One region of the Micromonospora sp. WMMD708 genome, then DNA from elsewhere that is predicted to be linked to it. Evidence: riboswitches for the same ligand, from Rfam matches in the RefSeq annotation. Region 1 holds a riboswitch; the other holds the start of a gene.

What was found. Region 1 has a riboswitch for thiamine pyrophosphate ahead of thiE (thiamine phosphate synthase). Riboswitches for the same ligand answer to the same signal wherever they lie in the genome.
Region 2: linked by a shared signal. The riboswitch ahead of ACN260_RS05915 (ECF transporter S component) and the one ahead of thiE (thiamine phosphate synthase) in region 1 are both predicted to bind thiamine pyrophosphate.

What each region holds. Positions count from the first base shown of each region.
Region 1 covers NZ_CP186060.1:586,862-590,263, reverse strand. Annotated here, with positions in the region: gene thiS (sulfur carrier protein ThiS) at 1-46, opposite strand, end outside; gene thiO (glycine oxidase ThiO) at 57-1,127, opposite strand; gene thiE (thiamine phosphate synthase) at 1,121-1,747, opposite strand; TPP riboswitch at 1,742-1,851, opposite strand; gene ACN260_RS02760 (ThuA domain-containing protein) at 2,189-3,402, shown strand, end outside.
Region 2 covers NZ_CP186060.1:1,280,584-1,283,985, forward strand. Annotated here, with positions in the region: gene ACN260_RS05910 (ABC transporter ATP-binding protein) at 1-1,272, opposite strand, end outside; gene ACN260_RS05915 (ECF transporter S component) at 1,306-1,896, opposite strand; TPP riboswitch at 1,972-2,077, opposite strand; gene ACN260_RS05920 (alpha/beta fold hydrolase) at 2,189-3,019, shown strand; gene ACN260_RS05925 (DUF6328 family protein) at 3,146-3,402, shown strand, end outside.

The DNA of each region.
Region 1 (3,402 bases):
TGCCGCCGGCCAGTTCGCGTCCGACGCCGTTGACGATGAGTCGCACGTCTTCCTCCTCAGTGGAACCGGTCGGCGGTGAAGGGGGTGAGCAGCGGGTCCGGCTGACCGGTGACGATCAGGTCGGTGATCAGGTCGGCGGTGACCGGGGTGAGCACGATGCCGTGCCGGTGGTGGCCGGTGGCGGCGAGCACGCCGGGACGGTCGGGCAGCGGGCCGAGGATCGGCGCGTTGTCCGGGGTGCCGGGGCGCAGTCCGGCGGTCGCCTCGACGAGCGCGTACTCGGCGAGTTCGGGGACGAGGTCGACGGCGGCCCGGAGCAGCCGCAGCACCGCCCCGGCGGTCACCTCGGTGTCGGCGCGCTCCTCGACGGTCGCCCCGAGCACCACCTCGCCGTCGTCGCGGGGGACGAGGTAGACCGGTTCGCCGTCGGCGTACCCCCGGATGACGTGCCGGAAGCCGGGCGGGCGGTGGTCGGGCGCGCGCAGCCGCAGCACCTGGCCCTTGACCGGGCGGACCGGCAGCCCGGTCAGCGCGGCGGAGCCGCAGCCGGCGGCGACCACGACGACCGGCGCGTCCACCTCGGCCAGTCGGGTCACCGCGCCGGGCAGCAGGGTCGCGCCGGCCCGCCCGGCGGCGACCCGCAGCGCGTCGACCAGCCGGCGTGGGTCGACCTGGTGGTCGCCGGGGGCGACCGCCCCGCCGCGCAGCCGGGGGGTCAGCGCCGGTTCGCGCTCCCGCAGCTGCGAGGGCCGCAGCGCGCTGATCGGCAGCCCCAACCCCTGCTGGTACGCCCAGAGCCGGCGCGCCTCGGCCAGATCGTCCCCGGTGAGCCCGACGACGAGGGTGCCGTCGGTGCGGTACCCGAACTCCGTTCCGGTGGCTTCGGCCAGTTCGGCGGCGAAGCCCGGCCAGCGGGCGGCGGACGCGGTGAGCAGCCCGGTCAGTTCCCGTTCCCCGAAGTACGCCTCGGCGACCGGGGCGAGCATCCCGGCGGCGACCCGGGACGCGCCGGAGCCGGGGGCCGGGTCGTGTACGGACACCCGCAGGCCCCGGGTGGCGCAGCGCCAGGCGATCGCCAACCCGACCGGCCCCGCGCCCACGACGGCGACGTCGGGCCGGGTCAGCACGTCAGCGCCGCGATCAGTTCGGCGGTGGCCCGGCCCGGGTCGGCGGCGGTGGACAGCGCCCCGACCACCGCCACCCCGTACGCCCCGGCGGCCCGCAGCGCCGGCACCGTGGCGGCGGTGACCCCGCCGATGGCGATCACCGGCACGTCGACGGCCGCGACGACGGCGCGGATGCCGGCGGGGCCGATCGGGTCGGGCAGGCCGGTCTTGGTGGCGGTCGGGTGGCACGGGCCGACGCCCAGGTAGCTGGCCCCTTCGGCGACCGCCCGGGCGGCGGCGTCCGGTTCCCGGGCGGTCGCGCCGAGCACGGCGTCGGGGCCGAGGACCCGGCGGGCGGCCGCGACGGGCAGGTCGTCCGCGCCGACGTGGCCGCCCTGGGCGTCCACCGCGAGGGCGACGTGCAGCCGGTCGTTGACCAGGCAGGTCGCCCCGTACGGCGCGCAGAGCGCATGCACCCGTCGGGCCAGGTCGTACGCCTGCCGGTCGGTGGCGTCGTCGGTCACCCGGACCTGGACCACGAGGTCGGCGCGGGCCACCGGGAGGGCGGCCCGTACGACGGCGAGCGGGTCGCACCCGGGGCGGGTGTCGGTGATCAGGTGCAGTCGGCCGAGGGACGGCACGGCAACTCTCCTCCCTGCGCCGGCATTACCCGGATCAGGTTCGACGGTCGGGGGCTCCCAGCCCCCCTCTCAGCCCGGTGTACCGGGCTCCCGTGGGTCACGTGCCTGTGACCGTACGACAGATCCGCTGATCCGCCAAGGGGTGTTAGATTGATCCAGGAACGTCGATGCCTACTGTTTTGGGCTTGTATCCACATAAGCCGGAAAAGCGAGTCGCCGATACCGAATCGTTACATGCTCATGCCTTGCCGGAAACCAATCCAGCGGCGCTAATTTGTTCAACCGATCGACATTATTCCGGTGCGGAGCCTCGGCGTGGCCCGCACCTGATCGCCACCGGTGCGGACCTCGGCGGGCCCACACCGATCCGACCGGGGACGGTCTGCGGCGAGTCGTCCCCATGCCCCCACCACTGTCCAACGCGGACAAAAGGAGCATGGAGTGTCTCCATCCCGCCATCGCCGCGCACGTCGCGGTCCACTGGGTGCCGGTCTACTGGCCCTCTCCCTACTCGCCAGCGGCCTGATCGGCGGCACCGCCGCCCAGGCCGCTCCCGTCGCTGCGGCCCGGCCACAGGCCGCACCGGCACCGGCGGCGGCAGCCGCCGAACCGTTCTCGGTCCTGGTCTTCTCCAAGACCGCCGGATTCCGGCACGACGCCATCCCGGCCGGCATCGCCGCGATCCAGAAGCTCGGCACCGAGAACGGCTTCACCGTCGACACCACCGAGGACGGAGCCGCCTTCAACGACGCCAACCTGGCCAAGTACCAGGCGGTGATCTGGCTCTCCACCACCGGTGACGTGCTCGACAGCACCCAGCAGGCCGCGTTCGAGCGCTACATCAAGGCCGGCGGCGGCTACGCCGGCGTGCACGCCGCCTCCGACACCGAGTACGACTGGGCCTGGTACGGCAACCTGGTCGGTGCGTACTTCTCCGGCCACCCGGCCAACCAGCAGGCCACCGTCAAGGTCGAGGACCCCGCGCACCCGTCGACCGCCGACCTGCCGGCCCGCTGGTCCCGGTTCGACGAGTGGTACAACTTCCGCACCAACCCGCGCTCCAAGGTGCACGTGCTGGCCAGCCTGGACGAAAAGTCCTACAGCCCGGGCGCCGGCGCGATGGGCGCCGACCACCCCACCGCCTGGTGCCAGGACTACGACGGCGGTCGCTCCTGGTACACCGGCGGCGGCCACACCCAGGCGTCGTACACCGAGCCGGAGTTCCTCAGCCACCTGCTCGGCGGTATCCGCACCGCGGCCGGGGTCGAGAACGCCGACTGCGGCGCCACCAAGACCGCGAACTTCGAGAAGGTCACCCTCGACAGCAACACCAACAACCCGATGGAGCTGGACATCGCTCCCGACGGCCGGGTGTTCTACGCCGAGCGCGACGGCCGGGTGCAGATCGTCAAGCCGGACACCGGCAACACGGTCACCGCGACCCGGCTGGACGTCTTCACCGGCAACGAGGACGGCCTGCTCGGGTTGCGCCTCGACCCGGACTTCACCACCAACAAGTGGATCTACCTGTACTACGCCCCGGCCGGTGGCGCCCCGCGCAACTACCTGTCCCGGTTCACCGTCAACGGTGACACCATCGACAAGGCCACCGAGAAGGTCGTGCTCCAGGTCGACACCCAGCGAAACACCTGCTG
Region 2 (3,402 bases), 690 kb from region 1:
GAAGGTGGGTTCGTCGCAGATCAGCAGCCGGGGCGCGGTGGCCAGGGCGGTCGCGACGCTGAGCCGCCGGGCCTCCCCACCCGAGAGGGTGTACGGGTTGGCCCCGGCGAGGCGGGTCAGCCGCAGCCGCTCCAGCAGAGCGTCCACGGTGGCCCGGACGGCCGGTTCGGGGCGACCCGTGCGGCGCGGACCGAGGGCCAGTTCGTCGTGGACGGTGCGGGTGACGAACTGGTGCTCCGGGTCCTGGAAGACCGAACCGATCCGGCCGGCCAGGGCGGGTGCCCGCCACCGGTGCGGGGGCGTACGGGTGTCCCCGTCGGCCAGTGCGGCGGTGGCGGTCAGCCGGCCGGCCCCGGGGCGGAGCAGCCCGCCGAGCAGCAGCGCGAGGGTGGACTTGCCGGCCCCGTTCGGGCCGACGACGGCGAGCGCCTCGCCGGCGCGTACGGCCAGGTCGGTGGGGGCCAGCCGGGGCGGCAGGCCGAGCCGGTCGGCGGTGAGCAACGACCCGCCGGGCGGTCCGGCGGCCGGCCGGGTCACGGTGGGGTGGCCGGGCACCCACACCCCCTCGGCGGCGAGCGCGGCACCGTGCGCGGCGAAGACCGTCTCCGGTGTCCCGTCGGCCCGCACCCCGCCGCCGGGGGTGAGCACCACCACCCGGTCGACCAGGGGCAGGGCGTCGGCGACCCGGTGTTCGACCAGGACCAGGGTGGTGTCGGGGTCCAACGCGCCGGCCACCGCCGTGCGGACCAGGTCCGCGCCGGCCGGGTCGAGGTTGGCCGTCGGCTCGTCGAGCAGCAGCAGCCCCGGCCGCAGCGCCAGCACGCCGGCCAGGGCGAGCCGCTGCTGCTCGCCGCCGGACAGCGCCGCGGTGGGCCGGTCCCGGTGGTACGGGAAACCGACCCGACGCAGCGCCTCGTCCACCCGGGGCCAGATCTCGTCGCCGGGTACCCCCCGGTTCTCCAGGCCGAACGCGACGTCGTCGCCGCAGCGGGCCATCACGAGCTGGGACTGCGGGTCCTGGAAGACGGTGCCGACCCGCTCGCGGGCCTTGGCCGGGTCGAGGCCGTCGATCTCGACGGTGCCCTCCTGCTCGCCGGAGTCCGCCGGCAGCAGCCCGGCCAGCGCGGCGAGCAGGGTGCTCTTGCCGGCCCCGGACGGCCCCAGCAGCAGCACCCGTTCCCCGTGGTCGATGCGCAGGTCGACCCCGCGTACCGCCCAGGCCCGCCGCCCGGCGTGCCGCCAGCCGAAGCCGCCCAGCCTCACCCCGGCCACGCCGCCGACCCTTCCGCGCCCGCCACGGCAGCCTCAGACGAGCGTGCGGTCGCGGGCGGCGGGGAACCGGTCGAGCACCCCGGTCTCGGCGAGCGCCCGGGTCAGGTACCAGCCGCCGACGCCGGCGACGACGGCGGCGCTGAGCACGGTCAGCGCCGCGTACGGCAGACGGTAGCTGACCAGTGCGTACTCGGAGTTCCAGACGAAGAAGTCGAACAGGGCGGCGCTCAGCCCGGTCAGCGCCCCGGCGAGCACCGCCACCGGCAGCCGGTACGCCCGGTAGCGGAACGCGGCGAAGGCCAGTTCCGCGCCGAGACCCTGGATCAGGCCCTGGACGATGGTGATGCCGCCCCACTCCGCACCGAGCAGCGCGGAGACGGTGGCGGCGACGGCCTCGCAGAACAGGGCCGCCCCCGGCTTGCGGATCACCAGGCCGCCGAGCACGGCCGGGACGAGCCACACCCCGTACATCACGGCCTGGCTGGCCGGTGCGGCGGCGAAGACCGGATCGGCGGCCTTCCAGACCAGGCCCCAGGCCCAGAAGATGACCCCGAAGGCCACGGCGATCACGGCGGCGACCACGATGTCGATCGTGCGCCACCGGTTGGTGGTGGTGTGCTGCATGTCGGTGCTCCCAGTCCAGCGATCGAACCAGGAGAAGACGCACGCCGCGCCCGGCGGTAGCCGGACGGCGGCGCGGCTGGAGGTCGACCGAACTCCCTGCGCTGGCATTACCCAGATCAGGTTCGAGGGTCTGCGGGCGGTGCCCGCACTCTCAGCGCTGTGCGCTCCCCTGTCGGATGTGAAGTTGTCTCGGCAGACGCTAGCACCGACCTGCGGCAACGGCCCAGCAGGTCATGGTTCCCGGCATTGCACGCCCGGGAGGGGGTCCGGGTCACTGGGTAGTCTGACGATCATGCGGGTAGCGGCGCGGGGACTGACGTTCGACGTACGGGCCGGTGGCCCCGAGGGCGGCGACGTGGTGCTGCTGCTGCACGGCTTCCCCCAGCACGGTGGGGAGTGGGACGCGGTGACGCCCGCCCTGCACGCCGCCGGGCTGCGCACGTACGCACCCGACCAGCGGGGTTACTCGCCCGGGGCCCGTCCCGCCGAGGTGGCTGCCTACCGGCTGCCGGAGCTGGTCGCCGACGCGGTGGCGGTGCTGGACGCGTTGGGCGTCGACACCGCGCACGTGGTGGGGCACGACTGGGGCGCGGTCGTCGCCTGGGCGCTGGCCGCGGGGCATCCGCAGCGGGTGCGTACCCTCACCGCGGTCTCGGTGCCGCACCCGGCCGCCTTCGGGTACGCGCTGGCCACCGACCGCCGGCAGCGGGCGCGCTCGGCGTACATGGCGTTGTTCCGCCGGGCGGGCCTGGCGGAGCGGGTGCTGCTGGCCGGGCGGGGGGTGGTGCTGCGCCGGCTGCTGTCCGGCGTCGGCGACCCGGCCCGGGTGGCCGGGTACGCCGGGCCGCTGCGGACGCCCGGCGCGTTGACCGGGGCTCTGAACTGGTACCGGGCGATGTCGGGGCGGGACATGAAGGCGGTCGGTCCGGTGGGTGTGCCGACCAGCTACGTGTGGAGTGACCGGGACGTGGCGATCGGGCGGGCCGCCGCGCAGGCGTGCGTCCGGCACGTGTCGGGGGACTACCGGTTCGTGGTGCTCTCCGGGGTGACCCACTGGATTCCCGACGAGGCGCCGGGCCCGTTGGCCGAGGTGATCCTGGCCCGCGTGCACGGCTCGGCCTGAGGATCCGCCCACGCGGGCCGATCGGGGTTCGTGAATCGGTTTCGGGCGATCGCGGATCGGGCACAGGCGTTGCTGCCGACGGGGGGTGCCCCCCGTCGGTCGTACCGTCTGAACCGGAGGTAGCGCGTGTCGAAGGAATCCGAGAAGCAGCGATGGCAACGCAACTTCGCCGATCTGCTCCAGGAACTGCGGGTCGCCCAGACCGGCGTGCAGATCCTCTTCGCCTTCCTGCTGACCCTGCCGTTCAGTAACGGGTTCACCCGGACCAGCGAGTTCCAGCGGGACGTCTACATCCTCGCCCTGCTGTCCGCCGCCGCGGCCACCGCGATGATCATCTCGCCGGTCGCCTTCCACCGGGCGCTGTTCCGCCAGGGCCGCAAGCC